DNA from 3 places in the Kribbella sp. NPDC048915 genome. Region 1 is predicted to be linked to each of the others. Evidence: riboswitches for the same ligand, from Rfam matches in the RefSeq annotation. Region 1 holds a riboswitch; each other region holds the start of a gene.
What was found. A riboswitch is a leader RNA that binds a small molecule or an ion and turns the genes downstream of it on or off. The one in region 1 is predicted to bind thiamine pyrophosphate.
Positions count from the first base shown of each region.

Region 1 (6,857 bases):
AAACGCTAGACGCACTCATACAGTGAAAGCATGGATCCGATCCGGAATCCCTACGCGCCCGGCGCCGGTCAGCGGCCGCCTGAGCTGGCCGGACGCGACACCGAGGTCCGGCAGTTCGAGGTGGTGCTCGAGCGGGTCGCCGCAGGTAGACCGGAGCGGAGCCTCGTGCTCAGCGGGCTGCGCGGTGTGGGGAAGACGGTGCTGCTCAACACCCTGCGCTCGCAGGCCATCAAACGTGCCTGGGGCACCGGCAAGATCGAGGCCCGCCCGGACCAGAGCATCCGGCTGCCGATCGCGCAGGCGATGCACACCGCGATGCGCGAGCTCGGACACCGGCACCGCGACGACGAGAAGGTCGACCAGTTCAGCGCCGTGCTGAAGGCCTTCGCGCTCCGCACCGCCGTGAACGACCGGAAAGGGATCCGCTGGCACCCACCCGTCGACGTGGCCGCCGCGAAGGGCCGGGCGGACTCCGGCGACCTGGAGATGGATCTGATCGAGCTGTTCACCGACGCGGCGGACCTGGCCGGTGACCTCACGGTCGGCGTCGGCCTGTTCATCGACGAGATGCAGGACATCAGCGCCGACGACCTGTCCGCGCTCTGCGCCGCCTGCCACGAGATCTCCCAGCAGAGCGCGCCGCTGGTCGTCGTCGGCGCCGGCCTGCCGCACCTGCCCGCCGTACTGTCCGCCAGCAAGTCGTACTCCGAGCGACTGTTCCGCTACATCCGCGTGGACCGGCTGGCGCGGGAGGCCTGCGACCGGGCACTGATGGTGCCGGCGGCGAGCGAAGGGGTCGAGTACGACGACGAGGCCCTGGACGAGCTGTACGCGCAGACCGACGGGTACCCGTACTTCGTGCAGGCGTTCGCCCACGCGACCTGGGATCACGCGCCGACGTCGCCGATCACGGTGAAAGACGTGGCGGTGGCCGCTCCCGAGGCGTCGGCCGAGCTCACGGTCGGATTCTTCGGATCGCGGTACGAGCGCGCCACGCCGGCCGAGCGTGAATACATGCGCGCCATGGCCGAGCTGGGGGTCGGTGTGGACGACGGCGCGGTCCCGACGGCGGAGGTCGCCAGCACCCTCAACCGCAAACCGCAGTCGTTGTCGCCTGCCCGCGACGGCCTGATCAAGAAGGGGCTCGTCTTCTCCGCCGAACGGGGCACGGTCGCCTTCACCGTCCCGCACTTCGGCAAGTTCCTCCGCACCCGCACTGCCTGAGTTGCTCGATCCCTACTGGGGGCGCGTCCATCCAGGCTTAACAGAACCGGGCTTTCTTGTTGCGGCAGGGATCGGTAGGGTCGAGTGCCATGACCACCCGGCGGAGCGGCCAGCGCACTGACGCGTCTGGGCGTCGGCGCGGTGGCAGGCATTCCCGGCGCAAGTCGTACAAGGGGCAGTGGCTCGTAGTCACCGCGCTGGCGGTGCTGGGGACTGTCGTGGTCGCGCACCCGGACGTCGCGCACCGGAACAGCCTGGCGGCGCAGGCGGTCGCAGGCGTCAGTGAGGCGGTCGCGGAGGTGCCGACAGCACCGGCGGCGCCGAAGGTGATGCCGACGCCGATCGCGACGCCGACGCAGAAGTTCACCACCCCGTTGCGCCCGGCGCCGAGCCTGACGCGCAAGCCGAAGGGGGCGAAGCCGAACGTGCTGGTGTCGACCGGCAAGCTCGCCGTGGTGCCCGGCGTGAACAAGGCGACCGGTGAGCGCGACAAGCTGACGTACCGGGTGGAGATCGAGCAGGGCATCTCGGTGAACGGTGCCGCGGTGGCGGCGAAGATCCACCAGACGCTGACCGATGCGCGCGGCTGGCAGGCGCTGCACCCGGTGAGTTTCGAGCGCACCGACCGGCCGGACGCCGACCTGCGGATCATCCTCGCGACGCCGACGCTGACCGACAAGCTCTGCCTGCCGCTCGACACGGGCGGCGAGGTGTCGTGCCGCGTCGAGGATCGGGTGGTGCTCAACGCGAAGCGCTGGCTGTACGCGATCCCGGCGTACAACGGCGACGTCGAGCTGTACCGCAGCTACCTGGTGAACCACGAGGTCGGCCACGCGCTCGGCCACGGGCACTCCAGTTGTACGACCGCGAAGACCCCCGCGCCGGTGATGATGCAGCAGACGAAGGGGCTGGCCGGCTGCCTGCCGAACGCCTGGCCGACGATCAAGGCGACCTGAGAAACTGGGTACGACGGGAGGAGCAGCGATGTCGTCACAGGACTTCCCGACGTACGGCCGCGGCAACGAGCCCGAGCAGCAGACCCCCACCGAAGAAGAACACCACTACGCGCCGCCCACGCCCTACGGCGGCGGGACGTACGCGCGCCCGCCCGTGCGCACCGAGCAGACGCACTACGCGCCTCCTCAGCCGTACAGCAGTCATCCCGGGTACGGCGGCCCGCCCCCGGCGCCGGGGAACTCGGCGTACCAGCAGCCGCCCGCGTACCGCCCTGGCACCCCGTACGGCGCACCGTCGAACCCGCAGCCGCACCAGCTCCCGACGTACGGCCGTGACGTCCCGCCGCGTGATCCGCGCGCCGCACGCGTTGTCGGCCTGGCCACGTTCGTAGCAGCGATCTACGGCCTGCTGGTCGTTTCCGTGCAGCGAGTGGCGCTGCGGGAGATCTCGCAGGCACCCGGCTCGCCGCTGAACCACCCGCTCCGTACTGATGTGCTGGACGCCATCGGGCAGCTCCTGCTCCTGGTGGTCGGCACGGCGGCGCTGGTGATGTGGATCCGCGACGTACTCGCCCGGCTGAAGGCAAACCGGCGCCCCGACCCCGCAGAGCTCACCGGACTGCTCCTGGTAGCGGTGGCGGCGGTGCTGATCGTCGTCTGGCTGTTCATGGTGTTGTCCACAGGTCTCGGCGGCAACGACGGTGCGGTCCATCGACTGCCCACGGCGTACGGCTGGGGCGGCGCCGGTCTGCTGATCCTCGCGGCCGGTCTGTTCCTCGGGTACCGCGAGCTGAAGCCCGACGTACCCAATCCGGTCGTTCGGGACGCTCCGGCCAAGGCTCCGTGGGAGTGAGCGTTCCGATCGTGCTCGTGCCCGGCCTGGGCCTCGGACCGGAGTCGTACGCGCGGACCGTCGAGCACCTCACCACGCCGTACCACGTGGTGACTCTGCCCGGGTACGGCGAACCCGCCGGCGCACGTGAGGACCTGCACCCGCGGGCGCTCGCGGTCGCACTGGCGGAGAAGATCCGCGGGCGGTCTGTGCTGGTCGGCCACTCGGCGAGCTGCCAGATCGTCGTCGAGACAGCGGTCCGGTACCCGGAGTTGGCGCACGCGCTGGTCCTGGCCGCACCGACCGGTGACGCGCGGATGTCGAGCTGGGTCGACCGCGCGGTGCGGCTCGTCGGCTCAGCGATTCCCGACGTACCGAAGCTGGTCCGGATCAGCCCGCAGTACGCCCGGACCACGCTGCCGTCGATCGCCCGCGCCGGTGAGGCGTCCCGTGTGCACGACCTCGCCGCCAGCATGCCGTACGTGCGGGCGCCGGTGGTGCTGGTCCGCGGCAAGCACGACCTGCTGTGTACGGCGGAGTGGCTGGAGCGGCTCTCCGCACTGTGCCGCGGCGAGGCCCGCACACTCGACACCGGCGCGCACATGCCCGTCGTCACGAACGGTCCGGAGCTCGCCGCGCTGATAGAACGAGCCGCCGCGCTGCCGGAAGATATCTGACGCGTTAAACTCTCTGTGTCAACCAGCGGGAGCTCGCACCGAGATGCGCGGGCTGAGAGGGCGACAGCAGGGTCGCCGACCGCCTGAACCTGACCGGGTAATGCCGGCGTAGGGAGTGGGGTCACTCATGACCGATACAGCTGTTCGTCCTGCCAGTAGCACCGAGGCGCCGCTGGTCCTCACCACGGACACCCCGCGCACGCTGGGGTTCTTCGACCAGTTCACGCTGTGGGGCAACTTCGGCATCTCACTGTTCGGCCCGGTCACCGGTGCGCTCGTCGCGGCGTACACCGGTTCGCTGTGGCAGGGACTACTCGCGGTGCTCGTCGGCTGCGGCATCGGGGCGCTGGTGCTCGGTGGTGCAGCGGTCTTCGGTTCGCAGACCGGTGCGCCCGCCATGGCTTGCCTGCGCGGGCTGTTCGGGCGCCGCGGTTCCATGGCGCCGACTGTCCTCAACATCGCGCAGAACGTCGGCTGGGCCACGATGGAGATCATCGTGATCTCGCAGGCCGCTGTCGCGGTGACGAGCGAGCGCTGGCGCTGGCTGTTCGTCGTACTCGCCGGAGCGATCGCGACCGCCATGGCGGTACGTCCGCTCGGCAGCGTGAAGGTACTGCGCAAGTTCATGGTGTGGCTGGTGCTGATCGCGTCGGTATACCTCTTCGTGCAGGTGCTCAGCAAACCGGCACAGCCGCTGCCGCAGGACGGCGTGTTCGGCTTCTGGCCCGCCGTCGACCTCGCTGCCGCCGGCGTGGTGTCGTTCGCACCCCTGGCCGCGGACTACACGCGACACTCGCGCACCAACAAGGCTGCGTTCGCCGGGTCCGCGTTGGGGTACGGCCTGGCTGCCATCGGGTACTTCTCGCTCGGCGTGGTCGCGGTAGCAACCCTGGGGACCGACAGTGAAGGCGTCATCACCGCACTGGTCACGCTGCCCGCCGGTGCGATCGCCCTGTTCGTCCTGCTCGTGGACGAGGTCGACGAGGCCTATGCGAACGTCTACTCGACCACGATGGCCGCCCACAACCTGATCGGCCACATCGACCGACGCTGGATCTCCGTGGCGATCGGTATCGTTGCCACCGGCATCGCGCTGTCGATCAACCTCGGGAACTACACCCAGTTCCTGTACCTGATCGGATCCGTCTTCGTACCGCTGTTCGCGGTGGCGATCGCCGACTTCTTCGTGGTGAGCAAGATGCAGTGGGACGTGTCCAGTACGGCGAAGTTCCGCTGGCAACCCGCTGTCGCGTGGCTGATCGGGTTCGTCGCGTACCAGCTGGTGAACCCGGGCACCGTGGCCGGCTGGTCCACGTTCTGGACCAAGCTCCAGCAAATCCTGTTCGCCAGCCACCCCGTCCCCACCTGGCTGGGCGCCACCTACACCTGCATCATCATCTCCATGCTGGCCGCCGTACTCCTGGGCCGAGTCGGCCGCCGTACCGCCGTGGACAACCAAGTCGGAAGGTGACGAGCGGGCGTCGGGGGGTTGGCGCTGCCCGCCAGGTGTCTGGGGGGTACTTGCCTTGTGGTGAGTTTGAACAGGTTATTTGCTGTTCGAGGTCCCCATTTGGTGTTCAGACCCCCGATGCGTGGTCACGGTCTCGAACGAGCGGCACCGCGACCCGTTCTCAGCACGTGACAGCCGCTGGACAACTGACCCGGAGTAACCGGAATACTTGCGCCATGCTGAATTCCGCACTGCGTAGCCGGGCCGAGTATGCCGAGCTCGGTGCCGACGGACTTGCCGCGCGTACTACGCCGGAGCGGGACGCCCTGATCGTGAAGGCGGTCGAGGAGCTGCTGGAGGGGCGCGAATCCGTGCTCGACCTGTGCTGCGGGTACGGACGGATCGCGGTGCCGTTGCGGCGGGCGGGCAAGGTGGTGCGGGCGCTGGACATCTCGCCGAACCTGATCGAGGCAGGGCGGGCGAAGGCGGCCGAGGAGGAGTTGGCGATCGACTGGGCGATCGGGTCGATGACCGATCTGCCGTACAAGTGGGACTCGTTCGACGCGGTGATCTGCCTGTGGACGGCGTTCCACGAGTTGTTCGCGGAGGACGAGCAGATCTCGACGATCTGCGAGATCTCGCGGGTGCTGAAGCCGGGCGGGATCGCGATCATCGAGGGGCCGGTGTGGGGGCCGGCGACGGCGGCCGAGATCGCGAACGGGATGCGCCAGGGGCCGGAGCACCGGATCGTCACGACCGAGCACGACGACGACCGCAGCAGCGTGCACTTCATCCACGACGAGATCAGCTACGGGCGGCTGTGTGCGGCGGCCGGAATCGACGACTATATGGTCTACAAACGCGACTGGGGCGGGCGCCGGCGGCTGATCCTGGAGATCCACCAACCGGCAACTTCCTGACCCGTCAAGTAGAAGTCAAGAAGGAGCAGATCCCCACTCCACATTGGGGATCTGCTCCTTTCCATTCCGAGTGTAAATCCATTCCGCACTATTCTGGAAAACTCAGCTTTTTGCTTCGAGATTCAGCAAGAATCGCTTCGCGTCGAGCCCGCCGGCGTACCCGGTGAGCGCGCCGTTCGCGCCGATCACCCGGTGGCACGGCAGCACGACGCAGACCGGGTTCGACCCTAGTGCGGTCCCGACCGCGCGGGCCGCCTTCGGTTTGGCGATGTCGTGGGCGACAGCGCCGTACGTCGTGGTCGCGCCGTACTGCGTCCGCACCGGCAAATCGTTGAGCACGAGTCGCTGGAACGGTGTCGCGAGCGTGAGGTCGACGTCGAGGTCGAACGTACGGCGACGCCCGGCCAGGTACTCGTCGAGTTGCCGTCGTACGTCGTCCAGCGGGCGAGCCTGCCGCAGAACCCGCGGGGAAACCGCCCGCGCGAGCCGGGCGGTCATCGTCTCCTCGTCGTCGAACGAACTCGCGACCACGCGCCCGCCGGCAACCGCGAGCAGCATCGTGCCGATCGGCGTGTCGTGCAAGACATAGGCGACATCGGCATCCGGTAGGACAGGCGGTTTCAGGTCTGGGGTGTCGAGCCGGGCCAGCCGGCCTTCGAGGTCAGTCATCGTGTGCTCCGAGTTTGGTGCGCAGGGTCGCCAGCGCGTCGCTGACGAGCCGGCGCGACGCGGCGGGCGTGGTGTCCAGGGCGGCGGCCACGCCGTGGTGGTCCAGGTCGCCGACGTACTTGAGCGTGA
Region 1 is NZ_JBEZFT010000021.1:55,486-62,342, reverse strand. Features, by position in the region: gene AB0B82_RS14140 (ATP-binding protein) at 31-1,224, shown strand; gene AB0B82_RS14135 (DUF3152 domain-containing protein) at 1,314-2,180, shown strand; gene AB0B82_RS14130 (hypothetical protein) at 2,209-3,033, shown strand; gene AB0B82_RS14125 (alpha/beta hydrolase) at 3,030-3,689, shown strand; TPP riboswitch at 3,705-3,822, shown strand; gene AB0B82_RS14120 (cytosine permease) at 3,817-5,160, shown strand; gene AB0B82_RS14115 (class I SAM-dependent methyltransferase) at 5,376-6,059, shown strand; gene AB0B82_RS14110 (methylated-DNA--[protein]-cysteine S-methyltransferase) at 6,162-6,728, opposite strand; gene AB0B82_RS14105 (sigma-70 family RNA polymerase sigma factor) at 6,721-6,857, opposite strand, start outside.

Region 2 (6,857 bases), on a different contig from region 1:
CACCACAGCGATCCCCTCCGGCCAGCCCGACACCAGGGCCGCGTAGATCGCCATCCGCTCCAGGGCGCCGATCAGCGCGCCACCACGCAGTACCTCACCGGCCTTCTGCGTCGACTGGGCGCGTGTGCTGCCCTTGTCGGCCAGGGCCATCACAGAGGTCGTCAGCGGCCCGCCACCCGACACGGCCAGCGCTCCGGCCACCAGGAGCAGCACGTTCCACCAGCGCTCGGCCCAGTCGGCCACGCCGTCTCCTACGAGCAGCAGGACGCCGACGGTGCCCAGACAGGCCAGCATGGCGGCGCTGATGACGATCTGGAGGGTGGAGCCCGATTTCGGGATCCAGGCCAGCACGGCGAGGACCAGTGCGACGGCGGCCAGTGACAGGACGAGTGCCGTCACGCAGCAACTCCCCCGGCGAGCAGTTCCGCGGCCAGAACCCGTCCGCGCTGCTCTTCGGTGACTCCCGCGGCCTGCGCGCGTTGTGTCACCGCAGACTGGCTGATCCCCAGTTTCACGCCGATCTCCCGTCTCGTCAGTCCCTCGGCCAGCAGGTCGGCCACGGCCCAGCCGCGCTCGCTGCGGCGGCGCAGTACGGACGCCATCAGCCACAGCACGGTCTCGGCCTGCTCCGCGCTGCGCTTGTCCGCACCGATCACGTTCAGATGGTGCGGGCTGAACTTCGCCCGAGTGACCGCCTCCCGCGCGAAGACGAACGCCTCGCCGCTCCCGGCGCGGGTGCTGCGCGGCAACGGCTCGGTGACCGTACCGACGCCGAGCCCGATGTACCAGCTGTCGGACCGCAGCAGTTCGACGATCACGTCGACGACCGGCCGCGGCTCGGAGAGCACGCCCTGGACCTCGTCGCCGGCGGTCCGCTCGAACTTGCGCAGCAGCCCGGGCCGCCGCGGCCGGCGGTTCAGGGAATTCAGTAGCTCGGGTACGAGATCGCTCGTGCTTCGGCTGCCCCGCTGATCTACCGTGAGAACGAAGACCATCGCCCTGTACCTCCTTCCGGACGCCTTAAGGCTACAGTCTTATTCACACTCAGTGAAGGCCACAACCTGAAGCGGTTCAGCCGATCACTCCCCGTATCCGGCCCGGAGGAGTGCTCCGCCGGGCCGGACGGGACACGGACTCAGTCCGTGATCGGCAGGTACAGCTTCTGGTCGGCGGACTTGAAGGTCTCCGACATCTCCGTGAAGCCGGCTTCGATCGCCTCGGCGGAGGTCAGGCCGCGCTCCTCGGCGTACGCGCGGATGTCGGCGGTGATCCGCATCGAGCAGAACTTCGGCCCGCACATCGAGCAGAAGTGCGCGGTCTTGGCGGGCTCGGCCGGCAGCGTCTGGTCATGGAAGGACCGGGCCGTGTCCGGATCCAGCGAGAGGTTGAACTGGTCCTCCCAGCGGAACTCGAACCGTGCCTTCGACAACGCGTCGTCCCAGGCCTGCGCGCCCGGGTGGCCCTTCGCCAGATCCGCGGCGTGGGCGGCGATCTTGTACGTGATCACGCCCGTCTTCACGTCGTCGCGGTCCGGCAGGCCGAGATGTTCCTTCGGCGTGACGTAGCACAGCATCGCCGTACCCAGCCAGCCGATCTGGGCCGCGCCGATCGCGGACGTGATGTGGTCGTACGCCGGTGCCACATCGGTTGCCAACGGCCCCAAGGTGTAGAACGGCGCCTCGCCGCACAGCTCCTCCTCGAGCCGGACGTTCTCCGCGATCTTGTGCATCGGTACGTGGCCGGGACCCTCGATCATCACCTGGACGTCGTGTTCCCAGGCGACCTTGGTCAGTTCGCCCAGGGTCCGCAGCTCGGCGAACTGCGCCTCGTCGTTGGCGTCGGCAATGGATCCGGGCCGCAGGCCGTCGCCCAGTGAGAACGTCACGTCGTACTCGCGGAGGATCTCGCACAGCTCGGCGAAATGCGTGTACAGGAAGGACTCCTGGTGGTGCGCCAGGCACCACGCGGCCATGATCGACCCACCGCGCGAGACGATCCCGGTGACCCGTCGCGCGGTCAGCGGTACGTACCGCAGCAGGACGCCCGCGTGCACGGTCATGTAGTCCACGCCCTGCTCGCACTGCTCGATCACGGTGTCGCGGTACACCTCCCACGACAGCGCGGCCGGATCGCCCTTCACCTTCTCCAGCGCCTGGTACAGCGGTACCGTCCCGATCGGCACCGGCGAGTTCCGCAGGATCCACTCCCGCGTCTCGTGGATGTTCTTCCCGGTGGACAGGTCCATCACCGTGTCGGCGCCCCAGCGGGTCGCCCAGACGAGCTTCTCGACCTCTTCCTCGATCGAGCTGGTGACGGCGGAGTTGCCGATGTTCGCGTTCACCTTCACCAGGAACTTCTTGCCGATGATCATCGGCTCGCTCTCCGGGTGGTTGCGGTTCGCCGGGATCACGGCCCGGCCGCGCGCCACCTCGGCCCGGACGAACTCCGGATCGAGTCCCTCCCGCTCGGCGACGTACCTCATTTCCTCGGTGATCACGCCGGCCCGGGCGTACCCGAGCTGGGTCCGCGGCTCCCGCCCGGCGATCCACTCGCGCCGCAGCGCGGGCAGACCGGCCTGGACGTCGATCTCCGCGGCCGCGTCGGTGTACGGACCCGACGTGTCGTAGAGGTCGAAGTGCTCGCCGTTGGTCAGCTGCACGCGGCGTGCCGGTACCCGCAGCTCACCGCGATAGATCTTCTCCGAGCCCGAGATCGGGCCCGTGGTGACGGCCGGACGGATCGTACTGACATTCGTCATGTTGCTGCTCCCTACGCCGGAATTACCCGGACAGGTTCGGCGGTCGGCGGCGCCGGCGAACCAGTGTCGATGCACTGGGCCAGCCGCCCTCTCAGCCCACTTCGGCGCGAGCTCCCGCGATCTCCAGTTGTCACCCGACACCCTAGACGAACCTGTAACGTCTAGGGATGCGCGACCTCGTCTATCCGCCGGTCATCGCCTTCGCGAAGACCGCCTTCACGGTGCTGGACCTCAAGATCCGCCGCACCGGGACCGAGCATGTCCCGCGCACCGGCGGTGCGCTGATCGCGATCAACCACATCAGCTACGTGGACTTCATCCTGGCCGGGTACGGCGCCCTGCCCGCGAAGCGGTTGACCCGGTTCATGGCCAAGGAGGTGCTGTTCCGCAACCGCGTCTCCGGGCCGCTGATGCGCGGCATGCATCACATCCCGGTGGATCGGGAGGCCGGCGCCGCGTCGTACCAGCAGGCGATCCGGTACCTGGCCGACGGGGAACTGGTCGGCGTGTTCCCGGAGGCGACGATCAGCCGGCCGTTCGAGCTCAAGGAGTTCAAGACCGGCACGGTCCGGATGGCGGCGGAGGCCGGCGTACCGGTGCTGCCGATGATCCTGTGGGGCACGCAGCGGATGTTCACCAAGGACCACCCGCGCGATTTCACCCGGCACCGGCCGATCTCGATCAGCATCGGCGCGCCGCTGACGGTGACCCGCGACGACGACCCGGCCGAGGCAACGGCGCGACTGCGGTCCACGATGGCCGGGATGCTCGACGAGGCGATCCGCGGGTACCCGGAGCAACCGGCCGGCGCGTGGTGGCTGCCGGCGGCGTACGGCGGCAGCGCGCCGACCCCGGCCGCGGCCGAGCGACTGGACCGCGAGGAAATGGTCCAGCGCGCCGAACGGCGGAAGTCGACGGGCGGAACGGCTTGACCCTGAGGGTGCGGGGACGGTACTAAGGCACTCGTTGACGAAGCAGGAACCTGGGGGGTCCCTGTGCAACGGGTCCGCTCCGGCGGCCCGTGGACACGAACGGGCAGGGAAGGTTTTGTTCGATACACCGGAAGAGCTGCATCTGTTCGACCCGGGGGCGCTGACACCGGCCCCGCACGTGGCCGAGCACATCCCGGATGCCGGCGCGTTCTTCGTCGACTGGGCGACCCGGGGGCTGCCGGAGGACCGGGCCCGCGAAATCGAGTCCGCGGTCAACGGGCGCCGGAACCAGAACGGGTGGTTCCCGCTCGAGACGCTGGACAGCATCGGTCGGAAGGGTTTCTGGCGCGGACCGCTGACCTATCTGGCCCGGATGACGGCCGACGACCCGCGCATCCTGCAGGAATGGGCCACGGACGGCCTCGACGACGGCCGGGTGGAACGGATCGAGGCGACCGTCGACCACCTGCTGCACCAACAAGGCCACGCGGCCGCCGCCACCTGGGCGGTCGCGGTGCGGCCGCGCTCGTACCTGGACGCGGAGGTCCTCGGTGACCGTCTGCTGGCTGCCTGGGAGTACAACCTGGGCTCGATCCGCTCCAAGGATGTGGCGAAGGCCGTCCGCCGCTGGAACCGCTGAGGCCTACTCGAGGACGAGGTGGGCGAGGCCGTAGACCCCGGCCGCGACCACACCGGCGGCGGGGATGGTCAGCACCCACGCCATCACGATGCCCTTGGCGACCCCCCAGCGGACCGCGGACAGCCGCTTGGTGGCGCCGGAGCCCATCACCGCGGACGTGATCGTGTGGGTGGTCGAGACGGGCGCGTGCAGCCCGATGGCCATCACGTACAGCACACCGGCGGCAATCGCCTCGGACGCGAACCCGCGGGCCGGGTCCAGGTGGATGATCCGCCGGCCGAGGGTACGCATGATCCGCCAGCCGCCGGAGTACGTCCCGAGCGAGATCGCCGTCGCGGCGCTCAGCTTGACCCAGATCGGGATGCCGTCGTCCGGGCTCACGTGGCCGGTGGTGAGCAGCGCCAGGAAGATCACGCCCATCGTCTTCTGGGCGTCCTGCAGACCGTGCCCGAGCGCCATCGCGGCCGCCGACAGCGACTGCGCCAGCCGGAAGCCGCGGGTGGTCCGGCCGGGGTTGCTGTTGCGGAAGATCCACAGGATCGCGGTCATCAGCAGGAACGCGCCGAGGAACCCGATCGCGGGCGACAGCACCATCGGGATGACGACCTTGTCGAGGATCCCCGACCAGAGCACCGTGCTGGCCGACGCGAGGCCCGCGCCGACCAGGCCGCCGATCAGCGCGTGCGACGACGAGCTGGGCAGGCCGAAGTACCAGGTGATCAGGTTCCAGGTGATGGCGCCGACCAGCGCGGCCAGCACGATCACCAGGCCGTGCTGCCCGGTGGGCGCGCTGATGATGCCCTTGCCGACGGTGTCGGCCACCTCGGTACCGAGGAAGGCGCCGAGGAAGTTCATCACCGCCGCCATCAGCAGCGCGATCCGCGGCGTCAGCGCCCGCGTCGACACCGAGGTCGCGATCGCGTTGGCGGCGTCGTGGAAGCCGTTGGTGTAGTCGAAGATCAGCGCGATGACGACGACCGCGACGACGAGCGCGAGCTCCACGCTCAGCTCTCCTTGACCGCGATCTGCTCGACCGTGTTGGCGACGTGCTCGAAGGCGTCGATCGCGGCCTCCAGCAGGTCGACCACGGTCTTCAGCTTCATCACCGTCAGGGCTTCGAACTCACCGCTGAACAGCTTGGCGATCAGCCGCCGGTGGACCGCGTCACCGGTGTTCTCCAGCCGGTTGATCTCGATCCAGTACTCGGCCAGATCCTTCATGGTGCGCAGCCGGGGCATCGTCTCGGCGGTCAGCTGGGCGGCGCGCTGGAGGACCTCGATCTGCTCGGCGATCTCCTCCGGCAGCTTCTCCAGGTTGAAGAGGTGGATGGTGTCCACCGCCTCCTCCATGAAGTCCATGACGTCGTCGAGGTCGGACGCCAACCGGTAGATGTCCTCCCGGTCGAACGGGGTGACGAAGGTCGAGTTCACCCGGCGAATGATCGAGTGGGTGGTCTCGTCGGCCGCGTGTTCGGCGTCCTTCATCTGGGCGGCGATCTGATGGCTCGCGGAGAGCCCGGACCCCGCCGTACTGCCGAGCAACTCGGCCAGGATCCTGGATCCTTCCACCAGATGGTTGGCGGACTCGGTGAAAAGGTCGTAGAACGTCGGGTCGTTCGGACGCAGACGTAACGGCACTTCAAGCTCCGGATGAACGAGGGACAAACCGTGAACATGCTAGGGGGAACGGACCGTTGACCTTGCATCCGCCAGGTCAACGTACCGCGTCGGGATGAACTTCGCCGCGAGGCGCCGCACGATTGGTGACCGATCGGTTTCAGCGGGTGATCACGGCGTACAGGTCGAAGAGCCCGACGACGAGCACCAGACCGGCCGCGACGCGCAGTACGCCGTGCCGCGCCAAGGTGTGCACGGCGGCCCCGCCGGCCCGCCGGTAAACGGCGCTCACGGCGGCCCAGCAGCCCAAAGCGAGCACGAGAACGACGATTCCGAGACCGGTCCGGACGTCGGACGAACCGTGGCCGGAGGCAAGCAGCAGGACGCCGTTGGCGATCAGTCCGAGGGCGGTCCGCCGCCAGGCCAGCAGGGTTCGCTCGGGTTGTAGTCCCGGATCGGGTGTGCTCATTCCCACATTCGCCTGATTCGTCAGATTCGTCTGATCTGGACCGGTTCCGGCGTCAACGCCAGAGCGAGAACAGCAGGCCGATCAGGCCGACCACCGCGATCGTTGCCCCCAGCACCAACGGTAGCTTCGTCACCGGGAGTGGCCCGCCGCGACGCATAGCGATCAGATTGAGCTGCCAACGCCGGAAAGCGCCTGCCGTCGTGGCGATCCCGGCGGCCACCAGGATCACACCGATGATCCGCGCCACCAGGCGGTCGGGGCCGAGGTCGAGGAACTGTACCGCGGACAGCCCGCCCGCGTAGCAGGCGAGCGATGTCCGCAGATAGGCCAGATACGTACGTTCGTTGGCGAGCGTGAAGCGGTAGTCCGGCTCCTGCTCGGTCTCGCTCATCAGCAACTCACCAGTCCCTGGTCCTGCTTCAGGGTCAGCACGCGGCGGACG
Region 2 is NZ_JBEZFT010000031.1:53,398-60,254, forward strand. Features, by position in the region: gene AB0B82_RS18100 (hypothetical protein) at 1-399, opposite strand, end outside; gene AB0B82_RS18105 (transposase) at 396-995, opposite strand; gene thiC (phosphomethylpyrimidine synthase ThiC) at 1,136-2,758, opposite strand; TPP riboswitch at 2,749-2,886, opposite strand; gene AB0B82_RS18115 (lysophospholipid acyltransferase family protein) at 2,926-3,690, shown strand; gene AB0B82_RS18120 (hypothetical protein) at 3,806-4,330, shown strand; gene AB0B82_RS18125 (inorganic phosphate transporter) at 4,334-5,332, opposite strand; gene AB0B82_RS18130 (DUF47 family protein) at 5,335-5,967, opposite strand; gene AB0B82_RS18135 (DUF202 domain-containing protein) at 6,107-6,415, opposite strand; gene AB0B82_RS18140 (DUF202 domain-containing protein) at 6,468-6,806, opposite strand; gene AB0B82_RS18145 (glycoside hydrolase family 3 N-terminal domain-containing protein) at 6,806-6,857, opposite strand, start outside.
Region 2: linked by a shared signal. The riboswitch ahead of thiC (phosphomethylpyrimidine synthase ThiC) and the one ahead of AB0B82_RS14120 (cytosine permease) in region 1 are both predicted to bind thiamine pyrophosphate.

Region 3 (6,857 bases), on a different contig from region 1:
GAAGGTGGATGAGCCGGAGCAGTCCGGTCGGTGTGATCCGAACTACTCCGGCTGCGTGCCGATCGCCACAGACGTCGACTGCTCGGGCGGGAGTGGGAACGGGCCGGAGTACGTGAGCGGTCCGATCAGGGTCATCGGTCGCGACATCTACCGGCTCGACTCCGACAACGACGGGATCGCCTGCGAGTAAGCGGGGTCAGGCGCGGGTTGCCGTCAGCGACAGGTCCAGCTCGACGGCGGGGCGTACCAGCGCGGTGGTCAGAGCGTTCCAGTTGGCGCGCCAGGTGTGGCGGTTGATCGCGCGGGACGCCTGAAGGTGGAGAGTGTCGCCGGCGTCCGTTACGGAGACGGGGACGGTCAGCGGGTGCGTCGTACCGCGAATCGTGAGGTCGCCGGCGACCTCGAACCGGTCGGCGCCCGTTGGGGTGACGCCGGTCGCCACGAACGACATCTCGGGGTACGACGCGACGCCGAAGAACTCCTGACGGAGCTGGGCGTCGCGTCGTGCGTCGCCGGTCTCGACGCTGTCCATCCGCACCTTCAACCACCCGGTCGACGCCGCCGGGTTCGTCCTGTCCACCTGGAACGCGCCCTCGGCCACGGCGAACAGACCGCGCACCTTCGGGCCGACACGGTGCGCGGCCACGAAACCGATCCGTGTCCGCGCACTGTCGAGTACGTACTGAGTCATACCGGATACGACGGAGCAGTACGGCGAAGTGTCAGGTACGACGAGGCAGTACGGCGAACTGTCAGCCGATCACGCCCGTGGTGATGCGTCGCGAGGTGATGTCGAACACGGCGTCCTCGGGTGGGGCAGCGAGGTACCCGGCGCGGGCTTCCTCGGGGAGGTACTTGTCCACGACAGCGTGCAGAACCTCGTCGGGCAGGGGACGCAACTCCGCCTCACCCTGCACGTTGACGTACCTGGCGGTGGCGCCTTCGACGGTCTGGATCGAGACGGACAGCCGGCCGGAGCCCTCCTGATGCAGGCGCGCCTTCTTCGAGCGGGAGGACGTCATCACCTGGAACCGTCGTTCGCCGGACAGATACCGGAACCAGACGGGCGTCACATGGGGCGCGCCCACCCGGGCTCGTCGACGGCCAGCACGGCCACCAACGGCTGAGCCAGGAACGACACCATCTCGTCTGAGGTCATCGTGCGGAATCCCATGGCACCCGACGATTTCAGATGCCACCGACAAGTTCCGGATTTAGGATGCGGCTACATGCTTACCTATCGGCTGACGGCGCAGGACTTGGCGGACGTTCGGTTCGCGGTGTCGCCGGTGGCCGAGATGGTGTTGTCGTTCCGGGCGCTGCGGGATCCAGGGCGGTTTCCGTTGCAACTCGGCTGGGTCCGCGCGGTGCAGACAGACCTCAAGGATCTCGACTGGGACGTACTGCGCTGGCTCGTCAACGACACTATGGGCAGCCCGGACTTCCTCACGCCGCGCCCGTCCTCGCCGCTCACCCAACTGTCGGACGAGCTCGATCTGATCGCAGCCGTCGACGAGGACACGTACGTACGCCAGATGACCGCGGTCAACGGCAAGCCTCCGACGATGACCATCGACCAGGTCGTCGAGGCCATGCGCCAGTACTGGGACGCCGTCATGGCGCCGTACTGGAGCCGCATGCGCACCCTCCTGTCCGCGGACATCAGCTACCGCGGGCACATACTCACCCAGCACGGCACCGGTGCGATGCTCAACGGGCTCGGTCCGGCGATCACGTACGAAGACGGTCTGCTCAAGGTTGACCGCGTGGCCGAGCAGAGTCGCGTCGAGGACGTCGCCGGGCGCGGGCTGGTGTTGCAGCCGACGCTGTTCGGGCCGCATGCGGTGATCCCGTTCGACCCTGGTGCGGAGCCGTTGCTCGGCTATCCCCCGCGCGGGCAGGCGAATCTGTGGTCGGTCGCCGAGCCGCCAACACGCAAGGACCTGGCGCAGTTGATCGGTACGCCGCGAGCGCACATCCTCGAACTGCTCACGCATCCGCGCACCACGACCGACCTGGCCGGTGAACTCAACGTCACCCCGTCCGCCGTCAGCCAGCAGCTCCAGCTGCTCCGGCGGACCGGGTTGGTCGAGCCGCAGCGCACCGGCAAGCAGGTCCTGTACCGCCCGACCGAGCTCGCGGCCCTCCTCACCGGCACCGCTGTCGATTGAGCTGTCAGCTATAGTCGATGGTGTCCGCGGGAGCTCAGGGAGTGGGCTGAGAGGGTGACCGATCGTCACCGACCGCCGAACCTGAATCGGGTAATTCCGGCGTAGGGAGGAAGCGATGGAATCCGTCTGGGTGAACGGTACGGCGACCGACGGGACAGTTGGCCGATCCGTGGCCGAGCTGATCGCGGAGTACTCCGACCGCAGCACGGGGATCGCGGTCGCGGTGAACCAGAACGTGCTGACCAAGGCCGAATGGGCGCAGACCACGCTCAAACCGGGTGACCGGGTCGAGATCGTCAGCGCGACGCAGGGAGGCTGACGATGGACGACCCACTGGAGCTCGGCGGGCGGACGTACACCTCCCGGCTGATCATGGGAACCGGCGGCTCGGCGAACCTCGAGGTGATGGAGGAGGCATTGATTGCCTCCGGCACCCAACTCACCACGGTCGCGATGCGCCGGCTCGGGACCGGTCACGAGGGTTCGGTTCTCGACGTACTGAAGAAGCACTCGATCGACGTGCTGCCGAACACGGCCGGCTGTCATACCGCGGCCGAGGCGGTGCTGACCGCGAAACTGGCACGTGAAGCGCTTCAAACCGACCTGATCAAGGTCGAAGTGGTCGCCGACGACCATCTGCTGCTCCCCGATCCGGTCGAGTTGCTCGACGCCGTGGACGCGCTGGTGGCCGACGGGTTCACCGTGCTGCCGTACACGAACGACGACCCGATCCTGGCCCGCCGGCTGGAGCAGGCAGGGTGTGCGGCGGTGATGCCGTTGGCCGCACCCATCGGTTCGGCGCTCGGCATCCGGAACCCGCACAACATCGCGCTGATCGCCGAAGCGGCGAACGTTCCGGTGATCGTCGACGCCGGCATCGGTACGGCGAGCGACGCCGCGCTGGCGATGGAGCTCGGCTGCGACGCGGTGATGCTCGCGACCCCGGTGACCCGCGCGGAGAAGCCCGCGCTGATGGCCGCCGCGATGCGCGACGCCGTCAGCGCCGGAAGGAACGCCCGCCTCGCCGGCCGCGTGCCGAGGCGCTGGCAGTCCGCCCTCGCCTCGTCACCCACAACCGGCTTGCCGACGTTCTGACGCCGATACCCGGTCCGCTACGGGTCAACCGGCTCCAGTGATTGATGTGTGGGTTGCGTGTCTGCTACGCGACGGGACAACCCCGCGTGTTGGGGGGTTCTTCGTCGGTATACGAGCAGAGAACCCCGGCGGGGTTGTCCGTTCGTATGAGGTTGGCCGCGTCGGCCGGCGTACGGGATGAAGTCGGGGGCTTGAACAGGTTGTGGTGGGTGTGGACAGGTTGTTGCCTGTCCAAGGTCCCGGGATGGGGCGCACGGTGCCGGGATGGGGCGCACGGTCCCGGGTGGGTGTGCACGGCCCCGGGCGGGTATGCAGGGTCCCCGGTGAGTGTGCACTGCCCCGGGCGGATATGCAGGTCCCGGGTGGGTGTGCAGGGCCCGGGAGGGTGTGCAGGGCCCCCGGGAGGGTGTGCACGGTCCCAGCGCGGGGTGCACGGTTCCGAATGGGTGTTCGCGGTCCCGATCGGAGGTCAAGGGCTCGGCTGCGGGAAGTAGCGCTCGTGCAGCGCCGTCGTACAGCGCCGTCGTACATCGCCGTCGTACAGCGTGGGCGCTGACTCGGTCACTCAGGGTAGGCCGGGTTCACACCAAACCTGCACCGCCTGCACTGCGCACCGGCGGAAATGCTCCTAGGAGAGTTTTCCGCACGACAGTGGAGGATTCTGCCCCGCCAGGCGCCGAAAACCCTCCTTAGATCAGTCAGCAGACCCCGTTGACCGCTACAACCGGCCTGCCGACGTTCTAACGCCTCCACCCGACCGCCGGCGCTTACGCCTACGACCGGCCGCGCCTACGCCGCCGGACATCCGCTACAACCGGCCCGCCAGGGTTTTGGCTTCGGTCTCGTCCAGGGTTCGGTCGAGGAGAAGTGCGGTGAGTGACAGCGGTAGTTCCTCGTCGGGCCGGAGCGCCAGCGGCTGGTCCCACGCGAGCGCGGGGCACGCGCCGATGTACTCCTCCGACCGCAGAAACCACGGCCGGATCTGATCGGGCTGCAGCAACAGCAGGCTGACGTCGTCCTGCACGAAGGCAAGCCATGGGCTGCGGGACCCGAAGGCTGCCGACAGACCACTGCCGGAAGCGCTCAGGATTGTCGTCGGCGCGGACGGCAGTCGCCAGAAGATCCCGCCGTACGCCGCGCCCTCGCGGCCGCAGGTGGCCGGGCTGTCGATCTGGATCGGGCCGTACCGCGCGGTGAGCGTGCTCTGCCAGTCCAGACGCCAGCCGCCGAACGCCAGATCGCCGACGAGGCGGCGCTTCTCGATCAGGTGGGGCCGGCCCTGGGCGTCGTACCAGGTGATGTCGTCGACGAGTTCGCGGTCCTTGACCGTCACCCCGCGGCTGCGTTGCTGGCCGTGGTTCCGCAGCAGCATCGGGCCTTGATCGCGGACGTACGTCCGGCCGCCCCAGTACGACGTCCCGTTGACGAGCGCGACCGACAGTGAGAGCCCGTAGTGATGCCGATGGTCGCCCGGGTTGACCTCGGTCAACGGATGGCCGCCGAGCGTCCGGACGGGATGCAGGTACGGCCGCGGGGCGTGCACCTGCGGCATCCGCTGCCCAAATTCGTACCGTGCGAGCAGTCCGGCCGAGCTCCCGAGCGCGAAGATGTCGCCCTGTTGCTGCCACGCGATCCCGGCGGCCGGTGCCTCCGCGGCCAGTCGCTGCTCCCGCGGCACCGGGCCGGTACTCGCCCGCACTGCCAGCCGCAGCTCTGGTACGTCGTCCGCCGCGTCGGCCGATCCCGCGATCGCCGCATGCAATCGCTGCCACGCCAACTCGCCCAGATCCCGTTGCGGCGCGCGCACAGTGGTCAGCGACGGTACGGCGAAACGCGCCAGGCCGATGTCGTCCATCCCGGTCACCGACAGATCTGCCGGTACGGCGACCCCGACCTCGTTGAGCCGCGCCAGCAACCCGAACGCGACCAGATCGTTGAACGCGACCACCGCGGTGACCTGCGCGTCGAGCACCCGTTCCACGGCGGCGTACCCGTCCTCGATCGACCGCCCGCACTCGAGCCGGACCAGGTCGAGCCCGGGAATCTCCCGCTCCGCGACGTCGAGCGCCCGGATCCGCAACGTGTTGGACGCGCTCGCCGCCGGACCGGACAGGAACGCGAGCCGCCGGTGCCCGAGGCCGACCAGGTGGTCGACGACGATCCGGACCGCGCGGCCGTAGTCGACGACCACCGACGACACCTCCGGCGGGCCCTGGCGGTTGACCAGGATGACGGGTTGGACCTGCGGGAGCAGCTCGCGCAGCCGCTCCTCGTCCATCCGCGGTGAGACCATGACGAGCGCGTCGCAGCGCCGTCGGGCCTCGATCGCGATCGCCGCCTCGGCCTCGGGGTCCTCGTCGGTCTCGGCCACCAGCACCTTGTAGCCGGCCGCCGCGGACGCGTTCGTGATCCCGCGCAGGATCTGCTGGAACAGCGGGTTGCCGAGGTCCGGCACGACCAGCGCGACCATGTTCGTGCGGCCCAGCGACAGGCTGCGGGCCAGGTCGCTCGGCCGATAGTCGAGCCGCTCGGCCGCCGCGCGCACCCGGGCGACGATCTCGGGTGCGACACTGAGCCGGCCGTTCATCACCCGGGACACGGTCGCGCGCGACACCTGCGCCGCCCGCGCGACGTCGGCGATCGTGATCGTGTCCTTCGGTCTGCGTCCCACCCCCGTATCCTCTCGCGATGGAAACCGGTTTCTCAACCCTCTGGCCGCGCATGATGGGAGCACACAGCGGACGGAGGAAGTGTGAGCAACTTGGAGTATCCGCAGGTCGCGGGCGTTGCACCGGGCAACGGCTACAGCCACGTGGTGACCGGAACCGGCCAATGGGTCGCGATCTCCGGACAGGTCGCACTGGACGAGAACGGGCAATTCGTCGGCCTCGGCGACCCCGGAGCGCAGGCCGAGCAGGTGTTCGCGAACCTGGAGCGCTGCCTGGCGACCGCCGGCGCGACGTTCGCGGACGTCGTGAAGCTGACGTACTTCGTCACCGACATCGGCCACCTGCCGGCGGTCCGGACGGTGCGCGACCGGTACATCCCGGGGCCGAAGCCCGCGAGTACGGCGGTGCAGGTCGGCGCCCTGTTCAGCCCCGACGCCCTGCTCGAGATCGAGGCCTACGCCGTCATCCAGCCGGCCTGAGCCCGACGCCGGCCGCCCGGCGAAGGCCGGAAGTCCTAACGCAACAGATCGACCGCCACCCGCGCCGCCTCGCCGATCGCGGCGTCGACGCGGGGCTGGCGGAAGTCACCACGCGCCGCGAGCGTGAGGACGGCGACCGCGAACGAAGCCCCACCAGGCAACGTCACCACGCCCGCCTCATGCCGCAGCGCACCGAACGTCCCGGTCTTCCCCGCGACCCGAACACCGTCGTACGGGAACCCGGACGCCAGCCGATGCAGGAAGATCTGCCGATGCATCGTCGCCTTCACGAACGCCGTCTGATCGGCGGACAGCAACTCCCCCGCCCACAACCGCCGCAACAGCAACGTCAGGTCGCGCGGCGTACCCGCTGACCCGTTGGCCGCCTCGTAGACCCCGGCCGGGTCGGTGCGGTCGTTGTCGGCGAGTACGGCGAGCGCCGC
Region 3 is NZ_JBEZFT010000018.1:25,208-32,064, forward strand. Features, by position in the region: gene AB0B82_RS12530 (G5 domain-containing protein) at 1-190, shown strand, start outside; gene AB0B82_RS12535 (YceI family protein) at 197-691, opposite strand; gene AB0B82_RS12540 (pyridoxamine 5'-phosphate oxidase family protein) at 753-1,088, opposite strand; gene AB0B82_RS12545 (DUF5937 family protein) at 1,230-2,171, shown strand; TPP riboswitch at 2,188-2,296, shown strand; gene thiS (sulfur carrier protein ThiS) at 2,287-2,490, shown strand; gene AB0B82_RS12555 (thiazole synthase) at 2,493-3,266, shown strand; gene AB0B82_RS12560 (DUF6807 family protein) at 4,075-5,937, opposite strand; gene AB0B82_RS12565 (RidA family protein) at 6,019-6,414, shown strand; gene AB0B82_RS12570 (serine hydrolase) at 6,450-6,857, opposite strand, start outside.
Region 3: linked by a shared signal. The riboswitch ahead of thiS (sulfur carrier protein ThiS) and the one ahead of AB0B82_RS14120 (cytosine permease) in region 1 are both predicted to bind thiamine pyrophosphate.